Regions from separate parts of the Pseudomonas sp. GOM7 genome, predicted to be linked through region 2. Evidence: predicted binding sites of a transcription regulator. Region 2 holds the regulator's gene; each other region holds the start of a gene.
What was found. The regulator sigma-54, encoded in region 2, starts transcription at its own class of promoters, with help from an activator protein. The targets are predictions, from matches to a motif close to ANTGGCATNNANNTTGCTNT.
Positions count from the first base shown of each region.

Region 1: OU800_RS04090 (pilin) is a predicted target of sigma-54. The motif match lies at 7,806-7,825, and genes of this name have one in related genera.
Region 3: flgB (flagellar basal body rod protein FlgB) is a predicted target of sigma-54. The motif match lies at 2,688-2,707, and genes of this name have one in related genera.

Region 1 is NZ_CP113519.1:899,540-909,740, reverse strand. Features, by position in the region: gene ampE (regulatory signaling modulator protein AmpE) at 896-1,729, opposite strand; gene ampD (1,6-anhydro-N-acetylmuramyl-L-alanine amidase AmpD) at 1,726-2,292, opposite strand; gene OU800_RS04105 (DUF1631 domain-containing protein) at 2,640-4,901, opposite strand; gene nadC (carboxylating nicotinate-nucleotide diphosphorylase) at 5,214-6,062, shown strand; gene tfpZ (TfpX/TfpZ family type IV pilin accessory protein) at 6,382-7,113, opposite strand; gene OU800_RS04090 (pilin) at 7,267-7,761, opposite strand; gene pilB (type IV-A pilus assembly ATPase PilB) at 7,984-9,687, shown strand; gene OU800_RS04080 (type II secretion system F family protein) at 9,690-10,201, shown strand, end outside.
Region 2 is NZ_CP113519.1:4,360,392-4,370,592, forward strand. Features, by position in the region: gene OU800_RS19305 (KpsF/GutQ family sugar-phosphate isomerase) at 186-1,160, shown strand; gene OU800_RS19310 (KdsC family phosphatase) at 1,160-1,681, shown strand; gene lptC (LPS export ABC transporter periplasmic protein LptC) at 1,690-2,256, shown strand; gene lptA (lipopolysaccharide transport periplasmic protein LptA) at 2,243-2,782, shown strand; gene lptB (LPS export ABC transporter ATP-binding protein) at 2,782-3,507, shown strand; gene OU800_RS19330 (RNA polymerase factor sigma-54) at 3,643-5,136, shown strand; gene hpf (ribosome hibernation-promoting factor, HPF/YfiA family) at 5,237-5,545, shown strand; gene ptsN (PTS IIA-like nitrogen regulatory protein PtsN) at 5,558-6,022, shown strand; gene rapZ (RNase adapter RapZ) at 6,025-6,882, shown strand; gene OU800_RS19350 (HPr family phosphocarrier protein) at 6,898-7,170, shown strand; gene OU800_RS19355 (ZIP family metal transporter) at 7,453-8,334, opposite strand; gene OU800_RS19360 (superoxide dismutase) at 8,346-8,957, opposite strand; gene OU800_RS19365 (hypothetical protein) at 8,970-9,422, opposite strand; gene OU800_RS19370 (class II fumarate hydratase) at 9,508-10,201, opposite strand, start outside.
Region 3 is NZ_CP113519.1:3,606,928-3,617,128, forward strand. Features, by position in the region: gene flgE (flagellar hook protein FlgE) at 1-1,053, opposite strand, end outside; gene OU800_RS15905 (flagellar hook assembly protein FlgD) at 1,090-1,755, opposite strand; gene flgC (flagellar basal body rod protein FlgC) at 1,778-2,221, opposite strand; gene flgB (flagellar basal body rod protein FlgB) at 2,233-2,640, opposite strand; gene cheR (protein-glutamate O-methyltransferase CheR) at 3,877-4,704, opposite strand; gene OU800_RS15925 (chemotaxis protein CheV) at 4,741-5,679, opposite strand; gene flgA (flagellar basal body P-ring formation chaperone FlgA) at 5,764-6,522, shown strand; gene flgM (flagellar biosynthesis anti-sigma factor FlgM) at 6,655-6,990, shown strand; gene OU800_RS15940 (flagella synthesis protein FlgN) at 7,039-7,506, shown strand; gene OU800_RS15945 (flagellar brake protein) at 7,611-8,351, shown strand; gene OU800_RS15950 (MFS transporter) at 8,363-9,691, opposite strand; gene sstT (serine/threonine transporter SstT) at 10,192-10,201, shown strand, end outside.

The sequences.
Region 1 (10,201 bases), 2.0 Mb from region 2:
TCAAGCCGTACTCGGCATGCAGTTTTTCCAGTTGCAGCAGGATTTCATCGAACCGAGTGCTGGCTGCCGAGTTGAGAAACCCCTGCCCCAACGAATAGGAACCGGTGGCGCGCCCCTCGCTGAGCACGCTGGTCACCTGCGGCGTGACGTTGGTGAGCAGCTCGCTGATCTGGCGGATCTGCCGATACGGATCCTGGCTCAGCCCGGACTGGCTGGCCACCAGCTGGACCAGTACCTGGGAGGCGTTGAGCAGGCGCTCGGTCATCACGGTCTTGGTTTGCAGCGAGCTTTCGCCAGCGGCACGCTTGAGCTCGTCGAGCAGCTCATCGCGCTTGGCGACGAACTCCGCCGCCTGCTCGGGATCACGGCTCACGGCGACGAGTCCCTCCAGCCGAGCGATGAGGGTCTGCTGCAGCTTGCCGATACGCCCTTCGAGATCCCCTGCCTGACCAGACTGACCAATCATGGCGTTGATCTGCACCAGGTCGTTGAGATCCTGCAATTCACGGCGTACCTGAAGGCTGTTGCTCAGCAGCTCGATACTCTCCAGCGCGCTGCGGGTACCGACGAACTGCTGGTAGGAATCGCGCACCAGATAGAAGTTGGTGACCAGCATGGGCAGGAAGAACAGAACGCTGATCAGGCTGAACTTCATGCCGAAGCTGAGGCGATTCATCAGCGCGATGGCAGGATACAACAGAGTCTTCACTAGACGTCTCCCTCGGCCCTTGGTGTTGTTATTGGTCTCAAGGCGTGGTGATCGCCCCTGGAGCTCACCACACTGCGCCCTGCTACTCGCCTGTTCCTCAAGCCTAGGCAGGCCTGGCTGTTATAACCCTTATCGACCACCTGCTGTGTAACTTAAAGTTAAGAGCATGGCGCAAAGCCACCACCCTCACACCAACAGCACCCACAGTGCATAGCCGGCATACCAGACCACCGCGGCGCGAATCAGCAACTGCCAGAGCTCGTCTAGCGTCGCCACGCCTCGTTCGCCCAGCATGGGGGCCGACACCTCACCTGCGGCACGCCCGGCCTTGCTGACCAGTTGCGCAGCGGAAATATCCCAGCTCAGCAGCTCATGCAGCAGCGCACGACTGACCGCCACGAAGTTGCCCACCAGGGCGAAGCTGGAGGCCAGCACCCGTACCGGTAACCAGTCGAAGGCATGACGCAACTGCCCGGCGCGCTCACGCAAGGTCGGCAACTCGGCCTGCTCAGCTACCAACGCGAGCAGGCGGTAGGCAAGCGCGGCCAGTGGCCCGAGCAGCAGGTACCAGAAGATCACCGCAAAGAAACTCTGATAGGAATGCCACAGCAGATAGCCCTGTACCTGCTCCAGCAACGCCGGGCCTTCCTCGGGCTGCAAGCCCAGATCCCGCTCGACGGCATGGTAGGCCGCCTGGCCGTCCTCACGCCGCCAGGCATCGCGGAACGGCCCCAGCGCCGCCTGCACGTCGCCCCGGCCCAGGCTGTAGATCAGCACCAGCAGGTGCACCGCAAGCGCCAGCAGGCCATAGAGCACGGGCTGAATCAGCCACAACAACAGGCCCAGGGCCAGCACCGGTAGCAGCACCAACAGGCCGAGCAGCAGCCAGGGCGATTGCCGCCAGTCACTGCGTTCCATGGCGTGCAGGCGCGCCAGCCAAGCCCCGTCCTGCTGGATACGCTGGCGCATTGCCGAGAACTTCTCGACCCAAAGCACCAGCACGATCACCAGAAAACTCATGGTTGCACTCCTTTACCACTGCAGAGGTCGGCGCGAAAACGCGCCCAATCGAATGCCGGCCCCGGATCGCTCTTGCGCTCAGGGGCGATGTCGCAATGCCCGGCAATGCGGGTGACGTCCAACTCGGGATAGGCCGCCAGCAACTGCCGGGTCAGCTCGCTCAGGCAAGCATACTGCGCATCGGTGTATGGCAGTTCGTCGGTACCCTCGAGCTCCACGCCCAGCGAAAAATCGTTGCAGTTCTCCCGCCCGGCGAAGCAGGAAACGCCGGCATGCCAGGCGCGATCGAGGCAGGAAACGAACTGGGTCAGCGCGCCATCGCGCTCGATGAAGAAATGCGCGGAGACGCGCAGGCTGGCTATTTCCGCGAAGAAGGGATGCTCGTGCAGCGGCAGACGATTCTGGAAGAACTCCATCACCTTGCCGGTACCGAACTGCCCCGGCGGCAGGCTGATGTTGTGCACCACCAGCAAGGAAATCTCCCCCTGCGGGCGCGCATTGAAATTGGGTGAGGGGCAATGACGAATCCCCCGGAACCAGCCGGTTGCGGCGTCTAGCTGCATAAAGTGCTCCTGAGCGAGCCAACACTCTAGCAGGCCGTTGAAAAACTACCTACGTTGCCATTGCTGCGTTAAAAGCAGGCTCACAGTCAAAGACTGAACGCGCTTTAGCGCGGCCCCAGAGGGGTGAGCGAAGCGAATCAAATGCTCATTTACAGCTTGTAAAGTCGGTCGCGACCCCGGCCGTTTTTCGCCTGCTTTTGCGGGGCCGCCATCGGTATTGCACTGGCTGCCTCGCCTACGTTTTTCAACGGCCTATAAGCAGCAATGCGGGGTAAAGGAAGCGGCGTTGGCAACGGGGGCAGCCAACCGAGGTCGCCAGGGGCAAGCAGGCCCCTGGCACGAGGCGATCAAGCGTTCTTCAAGCGCCGCAGATTGCCGATCACCGACTCCAGCGCCCGGTCGAACAGCAGGGCATCGTCCAGCAGACGGATGCTGTTGCGGCGGAACTCCACGGCCAGGCCGATACGGGTCTTTTCCAGCACCTTCATGCCGGTGCGATTGACGAACACGTACTTGCCAATCGGCTTGATGATGGCCGCGAGCTTGCAGCGCAGCTTGTGCTCATCGTCTTCCTGGAACTCGACCCAACTGCCGACGCGCAAGCTGTCGACCTGGCGGAACGCCTCGTCATCCTCCGGCAGCACCGGCTCGGGCTCTTCCAGACGGGCCTGCCCCGGCGCCAGCAGGACGATCTCCTCGACCACCTCGACCATGGCCGGTGTCTCGGCAGCGGGTTCGCCACCCTGCACGGGAGTGTCCGCCGCCTGTTCGGCCACGGCAGCGTCCTGCTCCTCCACCGTCGCCCGCTTGAAGCGCTGGAAAGCCTGCACGTGCAGCACTTCCAACTGACTGAAGAATTCGCTGGTGGAGAAAGGGTCGAAGGCCGCGCTGCTCATGCCCTCACGCAACGATTTGAGCAGGCTGGGCACCAACTCCAGCAGACGCTGGCGATCCTCAGCATCCTCGTGAGGCTCGACGCTCCACACCAGATCATCCATGGTCTGCAAGGCAGCCTGCCACTGCGCTGAAGCCGTACCGTGCTTGAGGCAGGTGAGCATCAGCACCTTGCTCCAGGCCTCCTGCAGCAGGCGCACCACCACCTCCGGCAGCACCTTGCCCAACAGCCGCTCGTTCAGAGCCTGCTCCACCTCGCGGCGGGCCAGCTCGGCCTTGGCGCTGCCTTCCTCAGCATCACGAGTGCGCTGTTCGAGCAGCTCGCTGCGGCGCCGCTCATCGCCGGTAAAGGCCATGAAGTCCGCCAGCAGCTCGGAAAAGATCGCCGGATCGTCGACGAAATCGTTGAGCAGACGCTGCACCACCTGTTCGATACGCTGATAGAGGCTGTCGCGCTGCACATCGTCCTGATCGACCCAACCCATGGCTGCCGAAGCGATCTCGTTGAGCAGGCGCCGCGCCGGGTGGCTGCCCCGGCTGAAGAAGGTCTTGTCCAGCACCGCCACCTTGAGCATGGGAATCTGCAGGCGCGCGATCAGCGCCTTGAGCGAGTCCGGTAGGGTACGGTCATCGAGGATGAACTCGAAGAGCATGGACACCAGATTGATCACATCCTCGTCGACTTCACCGACCACACGGGTCTTGCCACTCTTGGCGCTGGCCCGCGCCAGCAGTTGTTCGAGCTGAGGGCGCAGGTCGAAGTCGTCGGGCTCGGCCTGGGCTGGCGCGCGCTGCTGCAGGTGCGAAAGCAGGCGCATCAGGTCATTGCTGGAAATCGGCAGCGCATTGCTCGCTGGCGCGCGCGGAGTCATGGCCGTGCCACGCACCTCGGCGAGCAACTCCTGCAGCGCGCCGAAAACCTCCTGCACGCCGTCATCGCGGCTCACCGCGCCACCTTCTTCGCTCGCATGCGTCCGGCTCGCCCCCGCTGCCGGACGGTTCGGCCGGCGCGGCGGTGCCGACTGCAGTTCCGGCAACACACCCGCACCGACCAGCACCTGATTGGCCTCGGCATACAGGGTGTCGCAACTGCCGAGCACGTACTTCTCGAACAGCTTGAGGATGATCAGCTTGACCTTGATCTCCACGCCCAGGCCACCGCAGGCATCGAGAAAACATTCGCAAAGCACGGTCGGCCCCAGCGGATTGCTCTTGTCATCGAGCTTGCGGCTGACCAGCGCATTGAGACGCGTGGTGAGATGACCGAGGGCCATGGCATCGTGGCTCATGACCCGAGAAATCATGGCATCGGTGGCCACGGTTTCTTCCAGGTCATCGTTCTGCACCAGGCTCAGGCTGTCGAACGACACCGTATCCAGCGCCGGCTGCGGCTTGCCGATCTCGTACTGGTTGAGATTGACGAAGGCTTCGAAGATCTTCTGCAGGAACACCCGCTCGATGCTCTTGCGTTTGAGGCGTAGGTCGCGCATGGCCTCGAAGAAGGCATTCTGCTCGGAATTGCTGGTCGCCCGATCCGCCATCTCGAAGAGGGTATCGTCGGCGTTGTCGAACAGGCTCTGCAGATTCTGCTTGAGCTGTTGCGCGGCTTTGTCACGCACCTGGATCAGCGCCACGGGCAGTCTTCCTACCGGCGAAGTTGGCGATTGCGCAGCGGCGGCCTTGTTCAACGGCACCACGTTCGCGTCGGTCTTCATTCTAGTCTCCTGCAGACTGCCCGTTCGGGCCTCTGGTCTGCACAGCAGCAACCGCGCCTTATTCGTAACGTCAACGATATGGCGTCAAAATAAACGGAATGAATGCATTATAGGGAGCCTGTGCGACATACCAAGCTCATTTTTGCCACTTCCATGATGCGCTTCACAGATCGCCTCTTTCGCGATGCCACATGGCCTGCATGCGGCGCTGGGGCTGCGATGCAGTCGAATCCCTTGTCTGCATGGACAACGGAGCATTGCCCCAGGTTCGGCCGCCTTTATAATCGCCGCTCGCCCAACCCGGAGCCGACCATGCCCAATCTGACCCTCGCCGACCTCGGCAGCGAAATCGAAGCCAATGTCCGCCGCGCCCTGGCCGAAGACATCGGTAGCGGTGACATCACCGCGCAATTGATTCCCGCCGAACGCCTGGCCAGCGCCCGCGTCATCACCCGCGAAGCGGCGGTGATCTGCGGCACTGCCTGGGTCGACGCCGTGTTCCGCCAGCTCGACCCGCGCGTAGCGGTGCACTGGCAGGTGCAGGACGGCGACCGGGTCAACCCCGAGCAGACCCTGTTCAGCCTCGAAGGCCCGGCGCGCGCCCTGCTCAGCGGCGAGCGTAGCGCCCTGAACTTCCTGCAGACCCTGTCGGCCGTGGCCACCCGCTGCCGCCACTACGCCGACCTGGTCGACGGCACTCAAGTGAAACTGCTGGACACCCGCAAGACCCTGCCCGGCCTGCGCCTGGCGCAAAAATACGCCGTCACCTGTGGTGGCTGCCACAACCACCGCATAGGCCTGTACGACGCCTTCCTGATCAAGGAAAACCACATCGCCGCCTGCGGCGGCATCGCCCAGGCCATAGGCAGCGCCCAGCAGATCGCTCCCGGCAAGCCGGTGGAAGTGGAAGTGGAAAGCCTGGAAGAACTGCGCGAGGCCCTGGAAGCCGGCGCCGATATCATCATGCTCGACGAACTGTCATTGGACGATATGCGCGAAGCCGTACGCCTGAACGCAGGCCGCGCCAAGCTGGAAGCCTCGGGCGGTATCAATGACAGCACCTTGCGCACCATCGCCGAGACGGGTGTGGACTATATCTCGCTGGGGACGTTGACCAAGGATGTGCAGGCGGTGGATTTGTCGATGCGGTTGGCGTTGTGACCGGCAGGCCGGAGCAGCATAAGTTCGGACGAACCCGGAGTGCCGCAATACTTGCGTGAAAACCAAGGCCAGAATGGATAAACCGAGGTTGTCGGTGCGAACATTCAACTTCACCCACACTCATCATATAGTCGTCATTTGAGATCGAGCGCTACCTGTGAAAGCGATGCCCACCACCAAGAGCTAGCCTCCTCCTAGTTTTCAGCAGGGTCCGACAGACAAAATCTGAGAGCTATTCTACTTGCCTGGCAAACTTGCCAAACCACATCGGCAAACCAACCAGCTCCAGTAGTTTCCTATTCCAGAGTGACGGCCGCGGCTACAGCCACGGCCGCAAGTCCACCACCGCAACGACCTCGGCGGTCTCCTTACGCAATAACACCACCATCGGTGTACCCGCCATCAAGGGCAGCCAGGCGTCAGCTTCAGGCCATTGACTGATAGCCGACTGTATCTCGTCCGCCGAGTTGAACCTCTGCAACTCAGACAAAGGGTACAAACGTTCTTTTATCCGTTTACTGCTATCGGCCAGCGACAGGTAAAGCTCAGGGCGCTGTGGCACGTCACTACCACCCTGCACTGACTCGAATATCAACTCATTGCGCGCGGCGCTATCGTCTGGCGGCGTAGCTGCCACCCAGCGCGGGCCAAGCCAGGAGGGCTGACGGAACTCGGGGGCTGCCTGATCCAGCTTACGCGCATCGATATCCAACACTCGCACCAGATCGAAACGATCAGTATTGAACACCAGCCAGGCGGGCCGCCCTTCAGCGACAGTCCACAACCCGTAGCTAAGAGCCGACAATTGCAGCACAGCGATCACACTCAGATCGAACACCAGTGTTTTTTTACGCTCCTTGAACACCAACAAGGTCAATAACGGCCCAAGAATCACATCGACCAACAATAACAATAAGAAAACATGGGTCACACCTACAGCCGCATGTAACGGATTCGGGTACCAGAGTTTAAACACAACAAAGAGCGCCAACAGAGCAATAACGCCGGACAAGCCGAGATGTAGAGAGAATGCTTTTAGACGTAACCCCATAGACTTTCCAAAAAAGAAAATAGCCCCAGAAAATGAAGATCAAGGAGCTCTAATATTATTGCTCCTAGTTTTCACAACGAAAAAACAATGCCCCGCACAGCGGGGCATTGTTTAGAACTAGCACACAGCGTAGGGCTGAGTGTTTATCTATGCTTAACGGCAGCTAGCCGGCAAGTACTTAGTCTCAATGCCGTTAGTGGCAGCAGCAGCGCACTGCCAAGCGAGAATGGGGGTAAGAGAAGCGCGGTTATAGCCAGCTGCAGCCATGGCAGTTGTGCCGTTAGCATCGCTGAACGGACGCAACTCCAGGTTCACATTGGTACCCAACTGGGAAATATTACGCGCTGCGACCTGAATGATACCAGTGGCAGTCGTTTGAATGGTAGCCACATATTGAGAAACTGGGCCAGTAGCATTCTCTCCGCAGCCAAAGCTATTAGCAGCCGCTGGGGTTGCAGCAAAGCCAGTCTGAGAAGCCTCAGTAATGGTAGTACGGCACTGAGAAGCAGCCAGAACTACTTCAGACACCTTAGCACGAGCGGTGTAATCCTGATAAGCCGGCAGAGCAACGGCGGCCAGGATACCGATAATTGCAACCACGATCATCAATTCGATGAGGGTAAAACCTTTTTGCATTTGAGCTTTCATTCGTTCTCTCCTAGAAATGGATAGGCCCAGAGCCTGTCCTGAAAAATGCAGACCTCGTGCCAACCTTTCAGAACACGCCAAATGGCGCCGTTCCGCAAGCACAACAAAGGCAACAGCATCCTCAACCGGCACTAACTGCCATTTTTTGTCACTCCCACTTTCGCGGTTTGGCAGCCACCCTGCAACTGGGCTATAAGGCAGAGATTCTGTGTGGAGCCCGTGATGAACGACAGCATTTCCCTTTCCGGCCTGGCCAGGCAGTTGGCGCAAACCGGGTTGATGGACGAAAAGGCCGCCCAGCAAGCGCAACAGCAAGCCCAGCGCAACAAGCTGTCGCTGGTGACCTATCTGGTGCAGAACAGGCTGGTCAAGAGCCGGGCCCTGGCCGAGCTGGCCTCGGAGCAGTTCGGCGTATCCTTCTTCGACCTCAACGCCATCGACAAGGAAAGTCAGCCACGTGACCTGGTCAGCGAAAAGCTGGTACGCCAGCATCGAGTGCTGCCGTTGTGGCGGCGGGGCAATAAGTTGTTCGTCGGGCTTTCCGACCCCACCAACCACCAGGCCGTCACCGACATCCAGTTCAGTACAGGCCTCAACACCGAAGCCATTCTGGTCGAGGATGACAAGCTCGGCGATGCCATCGACAAGTTCTTCGAGTCATCCAATAGCGGCATGGAGGATCTGGCCGATGTAGATCTGGATGGCCTGGATGTGGAGGCGGTCAATGATGACAAGCCGGTAGGTGAAACTGGCGCCGATGCCGACGACGCGCCAGTGGTGCGCTTCGTCAACAAGATGCTGCTGGATGCCATCAAGGGAGGCTCTTCCGACCTGCACTTCGAGCCCTACGAAAAGACCTACCGCGTGCGCTTTCGTACCGACGGTATCCTGCATGAAGTAGCCCGCCCACCCATCCAGTTGGCGCCACGCATTTCCGCGCGCCTCAAGGTGATGGCCGCACTGGATATTTCCGAGCGGCGCAAGCCGCAGGATGGCCGGATCAAGATGCGCGTATCAAAGAACAAGGCCATCGACTTTCGCGTCAACACACTGCCCACCCTGTGGGGCGAGAAGATCGTTATGCGGATTCTCGACCCCACCAGCGCACAGATGGGTATCGATGCCCTCGGCTACGAAGAAGAGCAGAAAGAGCTCTATATGAATGCCCTCAAGCAACCCCAGGGCATGATCCTGGTCACCGGCCCCACCGGCTCGGGCAAGACGGTGTCGCTCTATACCGGCCTGAATATTCTCAATACGCCGGACGTGAACATTTCCACCGCCGAAGACCCGGTGGAAATCAACCTCGAAGGTATCAACCAGGTCAACGTCAATCCCAAGCAGGGTATGGACTTCACCCAGGCGCTACGCGCCTTCCTGCGTCAGGATCCGGACATCATCATGGTGGGTGAGATCCGCGATCTGGATACCGCCTCCATCGCCGTCAAGGCCGCGCAGACCGGGCACATGGTAATGTCCACCCTGCATACCAACAGCGCCGCGGAAACCCTCACGCGCCTGCGCAACATGGGTGTGCCCTCCTTCAATATCGCCACCTCGGTGAACCTGATCATCGCCCAGCGCCTGGCGCGCAAGCTGTGCAACCACTGTAAGAAGGAAGTGGACGTACCGCGCGAAGCGCTGCTGGCTGAAGGCTTCCCCGAGGACAAGATCGGCACCTTCAAGATCTACGGCCCGGTTGGCTGCGAAAATTGCAAGGGCGGTTACAAGGGTCGTGTCGGTATTTATGAAGTGGTTAAAAACACGCCCAACCTGCAGCGCATTATCATGGAAGAAGGCAACTCCATCGATATCGCCACACAGATGCGTAAAGACGGCTTCAATGATCTGCGCACCTCCGCTTTGCTCAAGGCCATGCAAGGGGTTACCAGCCTTGAGGAAGTCAACCGCGTAACCAAGGATTAACCATGGCGGCAAAAGCTCTGAAAACCAGCGTATTCACCTGGGAAGGCAAGAACAAAAGCGGCGCGGTCGTCAAAGGCGAGATCAACGGGCAGAACCCGTCCCTGGTCAAGGCGCAACTGCGCAAGCAGGGCATCAACCCAACCAAGGTGCGCAAGAAATCGAGCATTTCCTTCGGCGGTGGCAAGAAGATCAAGCCCATGGACATCGCCCTGTTCACCCGGCAGATGGCGACCATGATGAAGGCCGGCGTGCCCTTGCTGCAGTCCTTCGACATCATTGCCGAAGGTTTCGAGAACCCAAATATGCGCAAGCTGGTGGACGAGGTGAAGCAGGAAGTCGCCGCCGGTAACAGCTTCGCCGCCTCGCTGCGTAAGAAGCCACAGTATTTCGACGAGCTGTACTGCAACCTGGTGGAGTCCGGTGAACAAGCCGGCGCACTGGAAAACCTGCTGGACCGTATCGCCACCTACAAGGAAAAGACCGAAGCACTCAAGGCCAAGATCAAGAAGGCGAT
Region 2 (10,201 bases):
CACAACTGCTGGATGGCCGAAATGGCCGCGGACTATAGCATTTGCAGCCCCCAGGGCCCAGAGTACGGATTTGTAACGTTCAGATTCATGACAGCTTTGCGAGCCAGTTTGCGAATTGGAAAAGGTGAGCACGTCATCCTTTATCGGTATAATCCCCGCCTTTTCACCCGAAGCAGCCGCCGTACATGAGCCAACGCCCCGATCTGATCGAAACCGCCCGCCGCACCATCCGCATGGAAATCGAAGCCGTGCAGGATCTGCTGCCACGCCTCGACACCAGCTTCGTCAAGGCCTGCGAGATGATCCTCGACTGCAAGGGGCGCGTGGTCGTGGTGGGCATGGGCAAATCCGGGCACATCGGCAACAAGATCGCTGCGACCCTGGCCAGCACCGGCACCGCCTCCTTCTTCGTCCACCCCGCCGAAGCCAGCCACGGTGACATGGGCATGATCACCAAGGACGACATCGTCCTGGCCCTGTCCAACTCCGGCACCACCGCCGAGATCGTCACCCTGCTGCCGTTGATCAAGCGTCTGGGCATCCGTCTGATCAGCATGACCGGCAACCCCGAGTCGCCGCTGGCCAAGGCCGCCGAGGCCAATCTCGATGCCCGCGTGGCGCAGGAAGCCTGCCCGCTCAACCTGGCCCCCACCTCCTCGACCACCGCCAGCCTGGTCCTGGGCGACGCTTTGGCCATCGCCCTGCTGGAGGCGCGCGGCTTCACCGCCGAGGACTTCGCCTTCTCCCATCCCGGTGGAGCCCTGGGCCGACGCCTGCTGCTCAAGGTGGAGAACGTCATGCATGCCGGCGATACCCTGCCGCAGGTGCAACGTGGCACCAGCCTGCGCGACGCCCTGCTGGAAATGACCCAGAAAGGCCTGGGCATGACCGCCGTGCTGGAGCGCGACGGCCGCCTGGCCGGCATCTTCACCGACGGTGACCTGCGCCGCGCCCTGGACAAGGGCATCGACGTACGCCAGGCGCTGATCGACGAGGTGATGACCCCACACGGCAAGACCGTACATGGTGAAATGCTCGCCGCGGAAGCCCTGAAAATCATGGAAGACAACAAGATCAGCGCCCTGGTGGTGGTCGATGCAGAAGACCGCCCGGTGGGCGCCTTCAACCTCGGCGACCTGCTGCGCGCAGGAGTGATGTGATGAATACCTTGCTGCAGCGTGCCCGCGCCGTGAAACTGGCCGTGTTCGATGTCGACGGCGTGCTCACCGACGGCCGCCTGTACTTTCTCGAAGACGGCAGCGAGTTCAAGACCTTCAACACCCTCGACGGCCATGGCATCAAGATGCTCATGGCCTCGGGCGTGCGCACCGCCATCATCAGCGGGCGCAAGACCCCGGTGGTGGAGCGGCGTGCCAACAACCTCGGCATCCAGCATCTGTTCCAGGGCCGCGAGGACAAGCTCGTGGTACTCGACGGCCTGCTCGCCGAACTCGGCCTAAGCTATGAACAGGTCGCCTATCTGGGCGACGACCTGCCGGATCTGCCGGTCATGCGCCGCGTCGGCCTGGGCATGGCCGTGGCCAGCGCCGACGGTTTCGTCCGCCAGCACGCCCATGGCGTGACCCAGGCGCGTGGCGGCGAAGGCGCTGCGCGCGAATTCTGCGAACTGATCATGCGTGCCCAGGGCACGCTGGACGCGGCTCAAGCCGCTTACCTGTAGGGCACGACATGCCACGCAAAGCGCTCAACCTGCTGATATTCGCCTTGATCGCCGTACTCGTCGGCGCACTCGGCTACTGGAACATCGCTCCGGAAACCAGCCGCACGCCGCAACAGACGGACAGCGACGAGACCATCGACTTCTACGCCATCGGCGCGCACACCGTGCAGTTCCAGGACGATGGCAAGCTGCACTACCGCATGACCGCCGACAAGCTCGAGCACGTCAAGAGCACCGACATCACCCAGGTGCAAAACCCCAAACTGGATCTGTACCGCGGCACCAACCTGCCGTGGAAGGTCACCAGCCAGCGCGCCGAGGTATCCCCCGGCGGCAAAGAGGTGGAACTGATCGACGACGTGCGCATTGCCCGTACCGATGCCAAGAACCGCCCCACCATCATCACCAGTAGCCGCATGACCGTAATTCCTGACAAGGAATATGCGCAGACCGAGCAAGCCGTTAGAATCGTCGCGGCCAACGGGGTGACCACGGCACAAGGAATGAAAGCGTACTTGAATGACGGCAGGATGCTCCTGCTGTCCAACGTAAGAGGCCAGCATGAGGTTCGTTAACACCCTCCCCCTGATTCTCAGCCTCGGCGCCGCATTTGGAAGCGCGGCCGCCTGGGCTCTGCCCTCCGATCGCGACCAGCCGATCCGCATCCAGGCCGATACCGCCGAACTGGATGACAAGCAGGGCGTGGCGGTCTATCGCGGCGACGTGATCATCACTCAGGGCACCCTGAAGATCACTGGCGACACCGTGACCATCACCCAGACCGCCAGCGGCGACATCGACGTGTTCACCTCGGTCGGCAACCTCGCCTACTACGAGCAGAAGCCCGCCGTGGACAAGGAAATCGTCAAAGCCTACGGCAAGACCATCCAGTACTTCGCCAGCAACGAACGCATCGTACTGATCGACCAGGCCAAGGTGATCCAGGAAGGCAATACCTTCGAGGGCGAGAAGATCGTCTACGACACCCGCCGCCAGATCGTCAACGCAGGACGCGCCACCGGCAACAACGTCAGCGTGCCGCGTCCGCGCATCGACATGGTCATCCAACCCAAGAACAAACCCGCGGATCAACAGCAGTAATGGCCATTCTCAAAGCCCAACACCTGGCCAAGAGCTACAAGGGCCGCCAGGTCGTACGCGACGTCAGCCTGAACATCGAGAGCGGCCAGATCGTCGGTCTGCTCGGCCCCAACGGTGCCGGCAAGACCACCTGCTTCTACATGATCGTCGGCCTGGTGCAGGCCGACCAGGGACGTGTGCTGATCGACGACCTCGACGTCAGCCACCAGCCCATGCATGGTCGTGCCCGCGCCGGCATCGGCTACCTGCCGCAGGAAGCCTCGATCTTCCGCAAGCTGTCGGTGGCCGACAACATCATGGCCATCCTCGAAACGCGCAAGGATCTCGACCGCGCCGGGCGCCAGGCGGAGCTGGAGAACCTGCTGCAGGAATTCCACATCCACCACATCTCAGGCAACCTGGGCATGAGCCTGTCCGGTGGTGAACGACGCCGCGTGGAAATCGCCCGCGCCCTGGCCACCAACCCCAAGTTCATCCTGCTCGACGAACCCTTCGCCGGTGTCGACCCGATCTCCGTGGGCGACATCAAGCAGATCATCCATCACCTCAAGACCAAGGGTATCGGCATTCTCATCACCGATCACAACGTACGCGAGACCCTGGACATCTGCGAAACGGCCTACATCGTCAACGATGGCCAACTGATTGCCGAAGGCGACGCCGAGACCATCCTCGCCAACCAGACGGTGAAAGAGGTTTATCTGGGCCACGAGTTCCGTCTGTAAACATCCATATTTAGATGACGGAAATAGGACAGCCCCTAGGCAAGGACGAGATTTTCAGGCATATAATTTGCTTCCTGGCGGCGCTTCGGCGCCCTGATGTGGAAGGCGTAACTCGCCGGTAAATTAAGGTCTGCAATGAAACCATCGCTAGTCCTCAAGATGGGCCAGCAGCTGACGATGACCCCGCAGCTGCAACAGGCCATCCGCCTCCTCCAACTGTCGACTCTGGATCTGCAACAGGAAATTCAGGAGGCGCTGGAATCCAACCCCATGCTCGAGCGCCAGGAAGACGGCGACGACTTCGACAACAGCGACCCGATGGCCGACGGCGCCGAAAGCGCTGCTCCCGCGCCGAGCAAGGAAGAGAGCTACCAGGAAGCCACTCCGACGGTTGATAACCTGGAGGAAGGCGAGTGGGGCGAACGCATTCCCAACGAGCTGCCGGTCGATACCGCCTGGGAAGACATCTACCAGACCAGCGCCAGCAGCCTGCCAAGCAACGACGATGACGAGTGGGACTTCACCACCCGCACCTCCAGCGGCGAGAGCCTGCACAGCCACCTGCTCTGGCAACTGAACCTCGCGCCCATGTCGGACAAGGATCGGCTGATCGCCGCCACCCTGATCGACTGCATCAACAACGATGGCTACCTCGAAGAAACCCTCGAGGAAGTGACCGAGTCCTTCGACCCGGAATTGGACGTCGAACTGGACGAAGTGGAAGTGGTGCTGCACCGCATTCAGCAGTTCGAGCCGGCCGGCATCGGCGCCCGCGACCTGCGCGAGTGCCTGCTGCTGCAACTGCGCCAACTCCCGGCCAGCACGCCCTGGCTCAACGACACCCAGCGCCTGGTCAGCGAACACCTGGAACTGCTCGGCAGCCGCGATTACGCCCAGCTCATGCGCCGCACCAAGCTCAAGGAAGACGAGCTCAAGCAGGTCATCGAGCTGATCCAGCGCCTCAATCCGCGCCCGGGCTCGCAGATCGAATCCAGCGAGCCGGAATACGTGGTGCCGGACGTCATCGTGCGCAAGCACAACGGCCGCTGGCTGGTGGAGTTGAACCAGGAAGCCATGCCGCGCCTGCGCGTCAATGCGCAGTACGCCGGCTTCGTCAAACGCGCCGATTCCAGCGCCGACAACACCTTCATGCGCAACCAGTTGCAGGAGGCGCGCTGGTTCATCAAGAGCCTGCAGAGCCGCAACGAGACCCTGATGAAGGTAGCCACGCAGATCGTCGAGCACCAACGCGGCTTTCTCGACTATGGCGACGAGGCGATGAAGCCCCTGGTGCTGCACGACATCGCCGAGGCGGTGGGCATGCACGAGTCGACCATCTCGCGCGTCACCACGCAGAAATTCATGCATACCCCGCGTGGCATTTACGAGCTGAAATACTTCTTCTCCAGCCACGTCAGCACCTCCGAAGGCGGCGAATGCTCGTCGACGGCGATTCGCGCCATCATCAAGAAACTGGTGGCCGCGGAAAACGCGAAAAAGCCGTTGAGCGACAGCAAGATCGCTGGTTTACTGGAGGCACAAGGCATCCAAGTCGCCCGTCGCACGGTGGCCAAGTACCGTGAATCCCTCGGTATCGCCCCCTCCAGCGAACGCAAGCGACTGATGTGAGCAAGATCGACTGCTCGTCCATGGCGAGCAGGCCACAGTGTTCCGGTGGTGGGCCTCGTTAAGGCCTATCTCTTACACAAGGCAACAAGGAGAAAGCGGTATGCAAGTCAACATCAGTGGACATCAGCTGGATGTGACCGACGCCCTGCGTGACTACATCGGCGAGAAACTCGGCCGACTGGAACGCCACTTCGACAAGATCACCAATGTTCAGGTGATCATGGAGGTCGAAAAGCTCAAGCAGAAGATCGAAGCCACCCTTCACGTTGCTGGCGGTGAGGTCGTCGCCAACGCCGAACATAACGATATGTACGCTGCCATCGACCTGCTGGCAGACAAACTCGACCGTCAACTTATCAAGCACAAGGAAAAGCAGCTCGATCGCCTGCAAGGCGCCACAGCCCGCTGACATTTCCCTTCCATGATCCGACTTGAAAATATCCTGACCCCCGGCCGTTCCCTGGTGAACGTGCCGGGCGGCAGCAAGAAGCGTGTGCTCGAACAGATCGCCAGCCTGGTCGCCCGCGACCTCGATGAGCTGGACAATCAGGACATCTACGAGAGCCTCATCGCCCGCGAGAAGCTTGGCTCCACCGGCTTCGGCAACGGCATCGCCATCCCTCACTGTCGCCTGGCCGGCTGCAACGCACCGATCAGCGCCCTGCTGCGCCTGGACACGGCAGTCGACTTCGACGCCATCGACGGCGCGCCGGTCGATCTGCTGTTCGTCCTGCTGGTGCCGGAAGCCGCCACCGACGCCCACCTCGAACTCCTGCGCCAGATCGCCAGCATGCTCGACCGCCAGGACGTGCGCGAACGCCTGCGCCAGGCGCCGACCAGTGAAGCGCTCTACCAGGTGGTCGTGGACATCCAGAACGGTCAATAACCATGCGCCTGATCATCGTCAGCGGTCGCTCCGGCTCCGGCAAGAGCACTGCCCTCGATGTACTCGAAGACAACGGTTTCTACTGCATCGATAACCTGCCGGCCAGCCTGCTGCCGGATCTGGCCGAACGCTTCCTGCCGCAGAGCGATCTGATGCTGCCTCAGGTCGCGGTATCCATCGATGCGCGCAACCTGCTCAGCCAGCTACGGCGCTTTCCCGAACTGCTCGACGAAGTGCACAAGCGCGGTATTCGCTGCGAGGTGCTCTACCTCGACGCCGAAGACGACACCCTGCTCAAGCGTTTCTCGGAAACCCGTCGGCGCCACCCGCTGACCAACGACAACCGCTCACTGGCAGAAGCCATCGCTTACGAAAGCCAGTTGCTGGCGCCGATCATCGACCTGGCCGACCTGAAGATCGACACCACGCGCCTGAACCTCTACCAGTTGCGCGACACCCTCAAGCTGCGCCTGCTCGGGCAAACCCAGAGCGGCACGGCCTTTCTCGTCGAATCCTTCGGTTTCAAGCGTGGCATGCCGGTCGATGCCGACCTGGTGTTCGACGCCCGCTGCCTGCCCAACCCCTACTGGAAGCCGGAGCTGCGCGACTTCTCCGGTCTCGATCAGCCGGTCATTGACTACCTGGCCGCGCAGCCGGAGGTCGAAGATATGTATCAGGACATCCTCACCTACCTGGAGAAGTGGCTGCCGCGCTTCGCCGCCAGCAACCGCGCCTACGTGACCATCGCCATCGGCTGCACGGGTGGACACCATCGTTCGGTGTACCTGGCCGCACGCCTGAGCGAAGCCCTCAAGCATTCGTTGAAGAACGTCCAGGTTCGCCACCGCGACCTCAGCTAAGGAATCCCTGCCGCGATGCCAATCCGCGAAGTCACCATCATCAACAAACTCGGCCTGCACGCTCGTGCTGCCGCCAAATTCGTCGGTGTTGCCAGCCAGTACCCCTGCCAGGTGCGTATCGGCCGTAGCAGCGACAGCCTGGTGGACGGCAAGAGCATCATGGCGGTGATGATGCTGGCGGCCGGCAAAGGCACCCCGGTGCATCTGCACACCGAGGGCGAGCAGGACGAAGCGGCCATGCAGGCGCTGATCGCGCTGATCGACAACTATTTCGACGAGGGCGAATAAAGCAGCTGCAAGCTGCAAGCTGCAAGCTGCAAGCTGCAAGCTGCAAGACATCCATCGTGCACGGAGCGCCCGGTATACGCGACGCCGTAGGGTGCGCCGTGCGCACCAAGCCGCTGCATCCGAAGCACAAGCGGTGCGCACAGCGCACCCTACGAACTGTAGGAGCGAGCTCTGCTCGCGAACGCAGGTAACGCCAAAAGCTTCGCGAGCAGAGCTCGCTCCTACACATGTACAAAGGTAGCCCGGATGCAATCCGGGAGCCCTCCCCCGGATTAATGCGGGCTACGCCAGGGCCGTATCCAGCACCATCATCAGGCAGAAGCCTGCGGTCAGGGCCAGGCAGGCTTCGCTGCCATGCCCTTCGCGCTGCGACTCGGGCACGACTTCATGGATCACCACGAACAGCATCGCCCCCGCTGCCAACGCCAGGCCCCAGGGCAGCAGTAGCTGCGAGATGCCCACCAACCAGGCGCAGAGCACCGCGAACAACGGTTCCACCAGGCCCGAGGCCACACCGATCAGCACCGCCTTGCCGCGCGCCATGCCAGCGCTGGCCAGGCCCAGTGCCACGATCAATCCCTCGGGCATGTCCTGCAGGGCAATGCCGATGGCCAACCCCTGCGCACCACTCAAGCCTGCACCAGCGGCGACGCCGACCGCCATGCCTTCGGGCACGTTGTGTGCGGTGATGGCGATGACGAACAGGACGAGCCCGGAGGCCAGGCTCTGCTCACCTTGCCGTTGCGCCAGGCGGCGCCCCAACAGGTGCATGGCAACCACCCCGAGCAACACGCCGATACTGGCCAGAGCGCCCGCGCCCCAGGCCGAGAAGCCTTGTTCCCTGGCCACCTCGAGTGCTGGCACCAGCAGGGAAAACACCGTGGCCGCCAGCATCACCCCGGCGCCGAAGCCCAGCAGCCTGTCACGCATGCGTGCGGACAAGTTGCCCATGCACAACACCGGCAAGGCCCCCAGGGCCGTGCCGGAAGCGCACAGCAGGCCAGCCTGCAGCGCTTGCAGCAGACGAGGTTGCGCGCTCTGGTCGAGCAGCACCAGGGCCTGGATCAGCAGCAGCAGGCCACCACAGAACAGGATGGTGCCACCCAGCAGGTAGCGGAAGATGCGGCCATTACGGCCAAGCGCAACAGCCTGCGTCACGCGCATACCTTGCCAGCTCAACCCATGGCCTGGCGGTAGCGACGCGCCACTTCGTCCCAGTCGATGACATGGTAGAAGGCGCCGATGTATTCCGGTCGACGGTTCTGGTAGCGCAGATAATAAGCGTGCTCCCACACATCCAGGCCGAGAATCGGCGTGTTGCCATGCATCAGCGGGCTGTCCTGGTTGGCGCTGCTTTCCACCGCCAGACGCTTCTCCGGGGTCAGGCTCAGCCAGGCCCAGCCACTGCCGAAGCGGCTCAGGGCAGCCTTGGTAAAGGCCTCCTTGAAGGCAGCAAAACCACCCAGTTGACTGTCGATGGCCGCAGCCAGCTCGCCACTCGGCTCACCGCCACCACTGGGCGACATGACCGTCCAGAACAGGCTGTGGTTGGCATGCCCACCGCCCTGATTGATCACCGCTGCATGCAGCGCTTCGGGCAGCTCAGCCAGTTCGCGCAGCAGGGTTTCCACCGGCACCTCCTCGTACTCGCTGCCCTGCAGCGCGGCATTGAGGTTGTTGATGTAGGTCTGATGATGCTTGCTGTGGTGGATCTCCATGGTCTGCGCATCGATGTGCGGTTCCAGGGCGTCGTAGGCATAAGGCAGGGCTGGCAGACTGTGCGGCATGGACGAACTCCTTCAGTGATAGACAGGGCCCGGGCCGCACGAGCAGCTCGGATGAGGCGTACAGGCATGACGCCGGGCAGCACCGAGCAGGCGATCAGTACGCGGAAAGGTGCCGTACTCGGCGATGAACTGCAGCAGCTCGAGATAGGTGCGCTGGCTGTGCCTGAGCGCCGCTTGCTGCAGTGCTTCGGGCAGCGCGCCATTGCCAAGGATGCTCAGCAGGCGCTCATGGCAGGCACAGAGGTTTTCCGCGGCCGACTCCGCTTGCTCGAGCGTCAGGTGCAGGTCGGCCAGGTTGTGGTGGGAAACGACGAACGCCGCCACTGCCTGCTCGTGATCGGCCCAGCGCCCCAGCAGCACCTGCGCCTCGGCCAGCGCCTGCAGGTACAGCTCGCGCGCCTGAACCCAGTTCCCCTCGGTAAAGCAGCGATTGCCCGCTTCGATGACGGTCTTCCAGTGCTCCATGACAGCCCCTTGCCGAAACGGCAGTTGCGATGAACGAATCGAGGGCAACGGTGGTGGCCGACCACGCGCTGCCCCTGTCAGGCCTTCAGAGCCCGCCTTCGGTGAGCCTTTCCGGGTTCAGCAACTGCTCCAGTTGCTGGCGCGACAGATCCGTGTGCTGCAGCGCGACCTCGATGATCGGCCGCCCCTCTCGGTAGGCCTGCTTGGCGATTTCGGCTGCCTTGAGATAACCGATGATCGGGTTCAGCGCCGTGACCAGGATGGGGTTGCGCTCCAGCGCCTCCCTGAGCTTGGCCTGGTTGACCTTGAAGCTGGCGATGGCACGGTCGGCCAGCAGACGGCTGGCATTGGCCAGCAGGTCGATGCTGCCCAGCAGGTTGTCGGCGATCAGCGGCAGCATGACATTCAGCTCGAAGTTGCCGGACTGCCCGGCGATGGCGATGGTGGCGTCATTACCCATCACCTGCGCGGCGACCATGGCGGTGGCCTCGGGAATCACCGGATTGACCTTGCCCGGCATGATCGACGAGCCCGGCTGCAGGGCCTCCAGCTCGATCTCGGCCAGGCCAGCCAGAGGGCCTGAGTTCATCCAGCGCAGATCGTTGGCAATCTTCATCAAGGACACAGCCAGCGTCCTGAGCTGCCCAGACAACGCCACGGCGGTGTCCTGCGAGCCGATCAAGGCGAAGAAATTCTGCCCAGGGGTGAAGGTGATGCCACTCAGAGCGCTCAGCTCCAGGCAGAACGACTCGGCGAAGCGCGGGTGTGCATTGACCCCG
Region 3 (10,201 bases), 750 kb from region 2:
CCCGGTATCGTCGATTTCCAGGCCCGCTAGCTGGCCTGTGGTATAGCCGTCCTGACTGACGCTGTTGACGCCAAAGGCCGTGGCGTACTGGGTCGAACCGCGCATGTCGAAGGTAAAGGCAGAACTGTCGGCGCCGTTGGGCACCAGCGCGCCAGGGTTGGCCGGATCCTTCTCGGCCGGCACCCAGTCGGCCTGGGCCAGGACGAAGGTGCCGTTAGCCGCGGTTGCCGGAATGGCCGGCGCATCCAATGCCGGGTTGGCCGGGGTGCTGGCGATCGGGGTGAAAGCCGGGTTGGCAAGCTGACCGGCCGCATCGTAATTCATCGCATAGCTGAATGGCTGGGTACTGGTCGGATCACGCGGGTTCACGCCATCGATCAATACATGCATGACCCAGCCATTGTTGGCCGGCGCCTCGTTCTTCACGAAGTACTGCGACATGACGTGGGCATTGCCCTGCGTATCGTAGATATTGGTGGAGGTCGACCAGTTGAAGGATTTCGAGTCACTTGGATCGAAGGTCGGCGCGGCCATGGTGCCGGCATTGGCCGGGCGCACGGCGTTGGAGTTGAGGTTGATCGATTGCGTGACCGAGGTGGTGGCCCTGGGCTCCTGCTGACCGGCATTGATGCGCAGGTCGCTCTGGATCGGCAGGATGTTGCCCGACTCGTCGGCCGAGTAGCCCTGCAGGCGATAGCCGAAGTTGTTGACGATGTAACCGTCACGGTCGGTGCCGAAATAACCGGCGCGGGTGTAGCTCATGCTGCCGTTGTTGCTGGTCATGAAGAAGCCGTTGCCGTTGATCGCCAGATCCAGGGCATTCTGCGTGTAGTTGATGTTGCCCTGATTGAACAACTGCGACACGTCGGCAAGCAGCACACCACTGCCGCGCGGGTTCTTGCCGGTGCCCAGCACCGAGGATGCATAGACATCGGCGAACTCGGCACGCGACTGCTTGAAGCCTGCAGTGCCGGCGTTGGAAATGTTGTTGCCGGTAACGTTGAGGTCATTGGTCGCGGCACGCAGACCACTGAGACCGATATTGAACGACATGGAAAACTCCTTTGCCGGGATGGCCGGCAACAATAATTACTGGCCGATGATCTGCACTTGGGAAAGCGGAACGCTGCCGAGGCCGGCAAGATTGAGCATCAGTTCCTTGCCACCCAGCGCGACACTGTCGACATTGGCCGGCAACTGGGTGTACAGCCCCTTGGTCTCGCTGCCATAGGTGGCATGCGCCTCGAACTTGTAGGTGCCGGGCGGCATGATCTTGCCGCTGTCGTCCTTGCCGTCCCAGATGAAGCTGGCATTGCCGGCCACCTGCTCGCCCAGGTTGACGCGCGTCACCAGGGCACCGGAATTGTCGAAGACGTTGACATAGACGTTCTTGCTGCTTACCGGCACCGTCACGCTGCCCTTGAAGCTCTCGCTGGTGTCGACCACCGCCTTCTCGCCCTGCACGATGACCTTGCGCCCCACCAGCGACGAAGCCTGCAGCGCCTGCGAGGACTGGAAGTTGGACATCATCGAGTTGACGCTGCTGTTCAACTGCTGGATCCCCTCCAGGCTGCTGAACTGCGCCAACTGGGCGATGAACTCGCCGTTGCCCTGAGGCTCCAGCGGGTTCTGGTTGTTGAGCTGAGCCACCAGCAGGTTGAGGAACTCGTTCTTGCCGAGATCCTTGCTCTTGGTGGTGTCCTGCTTGAGCTGGTACTGATCCAGTACCGAGTTGGTGCCGCTGACGGTGCTCATGACCTGCGCTCCTCGTATTGGCTTACTGACCCAGGGTCAGCACACGCTGCAGCATCTGCTTGGCGGTATTCATCATTTCAACGTTGGTCTGGAAGGCACGACTGGCGGAAATCATGTCGGCCATCTCCTCGACCACGTTGACGTTCGGGTAATAGACGTAACCATCGGCGTTAGCCATTGGATGGTCAGGCTCGTAGCGCGGCATCAGGCTGCTCTGATCTTCGATCACACCCAGCACCTGCACGCCACGGCCGGCCTCGTCCTGCTCGGCGAACAGCGAGCCACGATCGCCGTTCTGCGCCTGCTGGAACACGGTGGCGAACACCGGGTGGCGGGCGCGGTAGGTCTGATCCAGGCTCGAGGAAACGGTCTCGGCGTTGGCGATGTTGCTGGAAATGGTATTGAGGCGAGTGCTCTGAGCGCTCATGCCGGTACCGGCGATGTTGAAAACACTGGCTAGGGACATGATCGCGCTCCTTATTCGCCGCGCAGGGCTGCGGTCAGCCCTTTGAACTTGCTATTGAGGAAGGTGAAGCTGGCCTGGAACTGCACGGCGTTCTCGGCGTAGTTCGCCTGCTCGACCTGCAGGTCGACGCTGTTCTGATCCAGCGACGCCTGGAACGGCGTGCGGTAGGGCAGCTCGGCTTCGCCGCTAGGCACACCATCGGCGGCGATGTGGCGGCTGTCGGTACGGCTCAGGGAGACAGGGCCGCGCTGCTGACGCGAATTCTCGGCAGCCAGGACACTGGCGAAGTCCAGATCACGCGCCTTGTAGTTCGGCGTGTCGGCGTTGGCGATGTTGTTGGCCAGCACCTCGGCGCGCTGGGCGCGAAAACCGAGTGCCTGTTCGTGGATGCCAAGGGCTCTGCCGAAGTTGATGCTCATGCTCTGAACCTTTGCCGCTAGGGCCGTCTGTCACTGTTGGCAGACATACAGCAAAGGCTGTGCCAGTTATTTAAAACCTTATATATCAATGACTTGAGATTAATCTGCTGGCTCGAAAGCGGCAAAGCGGCAAGGCCTTACCGCCTGCAGGCAAGCAGCGGCAAAGCCGGCCAGGCGCTTTGCCCCTCAAGTTTCGGCCGATGACCCAGCGAGTCGTTTCGACTGAATTCGTCGCTGTCTGGTGGCTTCGTGACCTGATTGGGAGATTTTGCTGCTTATGGGGAGCTGCTTGATTGGTGCCGCACTGGCAAATTTTTGTTGGCTTGTTGGTTGTTCGGCTGTCTGTTCCGGATTGCCGCGTTTTTGTTGATGTTTTTTGGTTTCGCCCTCCCGGGCGAGTCACTTTTGACGGGCAAAAGTAACTAAAACCCTCCGCCCGATCATCCGGCCCCGGCTTCGCCGGGGTTCGCTCACTCCATCGCCGCTCCAGAGGCCCGCCGCGGTGGGCCATCCCTGGCCCATCGCGGCTCTCGGCTTTGGCATCCTGCGTCGCTCTACCTCCTGCATCCATGCAGTCGTCGCGACATCCATGTCGCTCAACCTCTTCCACGACGACTCCGTTCGCCCTCCTGGGCGGGCTCTGCACGCGCCTGAACCCGAGGTAACCCAGAAGTAGCACGGAGTGGTTGCACATGAGGTCAGCCTTAGGGCTGACCGGGATGCCGGCTGCAGGCCGGCAAGCTATTCAAGCGAATGAAACTACGCGAATGAAAGTTTTGGTTTAACCAAGCGGCCACGTCATGGCTCCACTGCTACCAGAGCACGCCGGGCATGCCCGGAACCGATGTACGTTCAGGCGCGCGAATGCCCCCCTTCAGGAGGGTGAGTGGAATCGTTGCGTAGAGGGGCGAGCGGCATGGATGCCGCGAGATACCGATGGCGGCCCCGCTTAAAGGGCCAGGGATGGCCCTTGTAAGCCGACCCTCGGAGCAGCGATGGAACGAACGAACCCCGGCGCAGCCGGGGCCGGATGGCGGGGGTGCGTTTCTTTTGCTTACTTTTCTTTGCGCTGGGCGGCATTCCGATTTCAAAGAAAAGTGAGTCGCCCGAGGGGGCGAAACCCGGAATATCTGAAGACACCCAAAGCGGCGTCCAAAACACTCAACGAACCAACACACAAACTTGCCAGCCCAGTCTCAAGCCCGACTACCCAAGCAAGCCCCCCCGCAAGGAACCTTACTTGGCCTTGTAGATGATCCCCGGACTGCACTGCACCATCTGGTACTTGTCCGGCAGGCCGTTGAGCGCCTCGGAAGCCCCCAGGAACAGATAGCCGCCCGGCTTCAAAGTGGCATGGATGCGCGTGAGGATGTCCTTCTTCACCTCGGCGGAGAAGTAGATCAGCACGTTACGACAGAACACGATGTCGAACTTGCCCAGCGCCGCATAACTGTCCAGCAGGTTCAGCGGACGGAACTCGACACGACTCTTGATCGGCGCCTTGACCTGCCAACGCCCAGGCCCCTTGGGATCGAAATAGCGCTGCAGGCGCTCCTGAGACAAGCCACGGCCCATGGCCAGGCTGTCATACTCGCCAGATTTGCAGTTGGCCAGCATCGACGGCGACAGATCGGTCGCCACGATCTGAATGCCCGCCTTGAGCTGCCCCAGGTTGCTGCGCTCGAACTCGTCGATGGACATGGACAGCGAATAAGGCTCCTGCCCCGACGAACAGGCCGCCGACCAGATGCGCAGACGCTGCCCCGGATAGGACTTGATCATCTCAGGCAAGACCCGGTTCTTGAGTACCTCGAACGGGTAGGTATCACGAAACCATAATGTCTCGTTGGTCGTCATGGCATCGACGACCTGCTCACGCAGGCCGCCGCGCGGCTGGCTCTGCATGCGCTGCACCAGCTCGCCCAGGGTCTTGATGCCGTTCTGTTCCATCAGCTTGTTCAGGCGACTGGAGACCAGATACTGCTTGTTACTACCCAGCAGAATACCGCAGGCCTTTTCCAGAAACGTCCGGAACTGCTCGAAATCCAAATTACCTGAAGACACTAATGCCGCCTCACCAACCCTAACGTTCGCCAAGAGTTACCCCTGAGCCCCATCCGCTGCACGAATGCGATCGACCACGCGTGATGCCAGATCGTCTGGCTTGAACTTGGCAAGGAAGTCATCGGCACCGACCTTCTTCACCATCGCCTGGTTGAACACACCCGAAAGTGAAGTATGCAGGAGTATGTGCAACTTCTGCATGCGGGAATCGGCACGAATCTCGGTCGTGAGCGTGTAACCATCCATCTCCGGCATCTCGATGTCGGAAATGATCATCAACAGCTCCTGCTCAGGGCGTTTGCCTTCGTTGGCCATGCCCTTGAGGTAGTCCAGGGCTTCGCGCCCGTCGTTGAGCGCGATGACCTCCACGCCGACGCTCTGCAGGCAGCGCGACACCTGCTTGCGCGCCACCGAGGAATCATCGACGATCAGCACCCGCTTGGACACCGCGCTGCTCTGCACCTGCTCGTCGATCACCCCTGCGGAAATCACCTCGGACGTGGGCGCGACCTCGGCCAGAATCTTCTCCACGTCGATGATTTCCACCAACTGCTGATCCAGACGGGTCACGGCAGTCAGATAATGGTCGCGGCCGGTGCCCTTGGGTGGCGGATGGATCTCCTCCCAGTTCATGTTGACGATGCGCTCCACCGAGCGCACCAGGAAGCCCTGCACCTTGGTGTTGTACTCGGTGATGATGACGAAGCTGCTCTTGAGGTCATCCAGCGGCTTGCGACCGATGGCGATGGCCAGGTCGAGAATGGGAATGGTGCCGCCACGAATGTTGGCGACGCCACGCACCACGGCATTGGACTTGGGCATGATGGTGAGATTGGGGCATTGCAGCACCTCCTTCACCTTGAATACGTTGATCCCGTACAACTGCGGGCCATCCAGGCGAAACAGCAACAACTCCAAGCGGTTCTGCCCCACCAACTGCGTACGCTGGTTAACCGAATCCAGTAACCCGGCCATGCCCGGACTCCTTTGTCTTTATCGTCAAGTAACGCTTGTTGTAACAGCCTAGCAGGCGGCACGCGGCTTGCTTCGTCAATGAGTATGAAACCTAGAACGTCATCATCCCGTCAGCCACTGGCAATCTGTCGCAGCCTGCGCCCCGTTTTACTCGCTTTGCCATTGCTCGGCTATAGCGTAGGCGCGCCGGCGAGCGTCACCACGCCCGAAGAACTTATCGGCGCTGCCGAGTCGTTTCTTGAGTCGGCCGTGGTGGAATATTTACAGCGTAGCGAAATTCAGGGACGCCATGAGATCAGCATCAATCGAATTGATCCGCGCTTGCGTCTGCCGCAGTGCGACCAGGCCCTGAGCGTGCGCCTGGAAAGCCCTGCGCAACCGATGGGCCGCGTCACCTTGCGCGTACGCTGCGACGGCAGCGCGCCCTGGACGGTCTTCGTGCCGGGCGAGGTGCGCCTGTTCCGCCCGGTGCTGATACTCACGCGCCCCATGAAGCGCAAGAGCGTGCTCAGCGCAGCCGATGTGAGCCTGGTCGAACGTGACGTTGGCCAGCTCAATCAGGGTTACCTGACCGACCCCGTGCAGGCTATCGGCAAGAAATTGACGCGACAGTTACAAAGCGAGCAGGTACTGGCCCCCAACTATCTGGAGATCGTCGATGCGATCCGCAAGGGTGATCAGGTGGTGATCAGCGCTCGCAGCAGCACGGTGAATGTGCGCATGCCTGGTGAAGCCCTGTCCAACGGCGCGCCCGGCGAGCAGATCCAGGTGCGCAACCTGCGTTCGCAACGGGTCATTCGCGCCCGGGTGATCGGTCCCGGCCAGGTGGAAGTAGCCATGTAGGTATCTTTGCTATGGCGCAACAGGCGGGTGATTTCCTACACTGTCCAACGACGCCGAATTTTTTCCTAAAGTTTTTCCGCCATGGGCCGAAAAGCTTGGCAAGCGTCCAACAATCGTCCGAGGTTCTGCATCATGGTCATCGACTTCAACCGGCTGAATAACGCCACTACCCCCGCGAACACGGGGCGTGCAGGCTCGACTCAGGCTGGCCGCAACGAGGCCACGCAATCGAATCAGGCGCCCGTCGCCAAGGGCGAAGAGAAACAGAGCCCGGTCAAGAGCGGCGAATCCGTCGAGCTGAGCAGCCAGGCACGACAATTGCAGAAGGCAAGCGAGAAGCTGAACGATCAGCCGATCGTCAACAAGGAGCGTGTGGCCCAACTGAAGAAGGCCATCGCCGAAGGCAGTTACCAGGTCGACGACCAACGCGTCGCCCAGAAGCTGCTCAACTTCGAGTCCCAGCGTTAAGCCTAAGGCGCTGGGGGTGTTGGACGCCCGCCTCCCCTGGAGCCCAAGATGCTAGATACCAACCTGCTGCACCTGTTCACTTCCGATATCGGCATTGCCGAGCGACTTCTTGAACTGATCGACGACGAATTTCTGGCACTGGGTGAACGCGACCTCACCCGTCTCGACAGCCTTCTCGGCGAAAAACAACCCCTTCTCAGCCAACTACAACAGCACGGCAATGAACGCAGCCAATTGCTGCGCTCGGTCGGCTTGAGCGCTGATCGCGCTGGGCTGCACGCTCTGGCTGCCCGCTCCAGCCTCGGCGACGAACTGCTGACGCGCAGCGAAGAGCTTTCCACCCTGCTGCAGCGCTGCCAGGATGCCAACCTGCGCAACGGCAGGCTGATCCGTGCCAACAAGGCCAGCGTCAGCCAGGTGCTGGGCATTCTGCGCGGCAGCGATACGCCCGGCATCTATGACAGTCGCGGGACTACCGCTAGAATCGCGCAGCACCGACCGCTCAGCCAGGCCTGAGCCTCAGCACAATAACAGCACAGGGACATGCAGCCCACGCCGGCCTGCCAGTGCCCCGGCACGCTAGCACCTATAGCGGCCGAAGATTTGGAGAGCTTCAAACTGTGTCCAGCGCATTCCAAGAGGAAAGTGGCCCGCAACCACCCAAGCTGCTCAAGGCCCAGGTGGAAATCATCGCCACGCTGCGCCAGCTCCTGCAGAACCATGACCCTCTGATCATTCAATTCCATGAGCGTAGCCAGCGTTTTCAGAGCTACGTGGTGGAGATCGACCAGCAGCGCGCGCGTATCGCCCTGGATGAAATCATCCCCACCGATGGTGAGCGATTTTTCAAGCAAGGCGAAAGCTTCTCCGTGGAAGCCTTCCGCGATGGCGTGCGCGTAGCCTGGAAATGCGAGCACAGCGTGCAAGTTGGCCAGCACGAAGGAGCCCCCTGCTACTGGGCGCCCTTGCCCACCGAAGTGATCTATCACCAGCGCCGCGGCGCCTTCCGCGCCTCGTTGAAGCAGACCGACCTGATCAAGGTGGTACTCGCTGGCGACAAGTTGCGCGAACCCCTGCAAGGACAGTTGCTCGACATCTCCGCGACCGGCTGCAAACTGCGCTTCGCCGGCGACCTGAGTCAGCAATTGCAGAACGGCCAGGTACACGAGAACCTGACCGCATATCTGCCGTTCGGCACCGTGACCACCGCCGTCGAGCTGCGCCACGTGGACTACCAGGCGAAGATCGACACCACCTTCGTCGGCACCCGCTTCTACCACATCAATGGGCTGGAGCAGCGCCAGGTGGAGCGCTTCGTCTACCAGTTGCAGCGCGAGGCCCGACGCACCGAAAGCGACTGAGGGACAGGCCCTCAGCCTGCAGCGCCAGCGCTGCGCTCGCGATCCTCATTCTCTGCAGCCTCGGCAGCCACCGCCACCGCTGGTTCCTGCATCTGCTCCTGCACGGTCTGCTCATCGACCCGTGGATCCAGCGCGGCGACCAGCGGGGAACTGGCCACATTGCCCGGCATGGCCATGTGTTGCAGCGGTGCATCATCGACCTGGTGCAGATGGGTGACCACCTCAGGGCGAATCCGCCAGATCAGGATCAGCGCGCAGAAACAGACGAAGGCATACAGCATGTTGGCGCCGAAGAAGCGCATCAGCAGCCCCGTCAGCAGCGGCCCGATGCACGCTCCCACGCCGAAGGTGACCAGCAGCATGGCCGTCAGCGATACCCGACGTTCCGGCTCCACATGGTCGTTGGCCAAGGCCACTGCCAGCGGATAGAGGCTGAACTGCATCAGGCTGACGAGAAAACCAATGCCGATCAGCAGCCCGAGAAACACCTGTGGCAACGCAGCAAGTGGCGCAGCGGCGAGCAGCAGCAGCACGGCGCAACCACGAATCAGGCGCACCCGGTCTCGGCGGTCGGACAGCCAGCCCAAGGGCCACTGCACCAACAGCCCCGCCAGGATGCAACTGCCCATGAACAGGCCCACCTGCTCGGTGGCCAGCCCCATGCGCGTGGCATACAGCGGCGCCAGGCCATAGAAGGAGCCGATCAACAACCCGGCCACCACCACGGTGGTCAGCGAAAGGGGTACTCGCTTGAGGAAAAAGCGCAGCTCCAGCGGCGCCGGGTACAAGGGCGCAGGATGCAGGCGCCGAGTCAACGCCACCGGTACCAGGCACAGGGCGAAACACAGGGCCACCAGCATCAGCAGCTCCAGGCCCAGGGTCGGGTGCACCACCAGCGCCAGTTGCCCCAGGATCAGGCCCAGGTAGGAAGCCGCCATGTAGCCGCTGAACACCAGGCCGCGCTGTTTGGCTTCGGCCTGCTCGTTGAGCCAGCTCTCGATCACCATGTACTGGCACATCATGCCCAGGCCGACCAGCATGCGCAGCAGCAGCCAGAACGGCAGCCACTCCACCAGACCATGACCGAGTACCGCTGCAGTAACCACCCCGGCACAGGCGACGTAGGCACGAATATGACCGACCCGGGCAATCAGCCGATGCCCCAGCTTGCCGCCGAGCACCAGGCCGAAATAGTTGGCCGCCATCAAGGCACCCACCCACAGACCATCTACGCTATCGGCCAGACGCAGGGCCAGGTAGGTACTGAGCAGGCCGGAGCCGAGCAGCATCAGCAAGGTGGCGAAATACAGTGAGCGGAAGGATTTCCAGATCAGGCGCACAGTGGGTAGAGCTCCTTTTGCGTAACGTGGCCAACGGCTCACGCCCAGTACAGCGGAATGTCGTGAAACGGCGATAAGGGAAGGCCCTTGACTGGCGTATGCAGCGATTCTGAGCTTCGACGGGCTCGGGCTCGAACAGTTCGCAACCGACAGCGCCGCTAACGCGGCCACGCATGGTCATAGGGTAGCGCCAATCGCCAGGGCACGTCTGTGGCGGATGCGGTGAAGGCATGCACTGCTCGCGACACAAGCCCAGCCGGCGCAGCCTTGGGCCGTCAGGTTTCCGTGGATGCGACAGAGTGTTGCACCCGTTCGCCCAGCGCCCTGGGGCAAGGCAACTGCCTGCCAAGACTGTGCTAGAGTCGCGCGCTTGTTTTTCCGCCCCTAGGGTCTGTTGACGTTTCGCTCGCGGCCGCGCCGAAACGTCAACAGCCCCTAGCCGGAAAGCCTCTGAAAAGGCCAGCGAATCACGCGCGGCCAACAAGATAGAGACCTGCGTCATGCCACAAG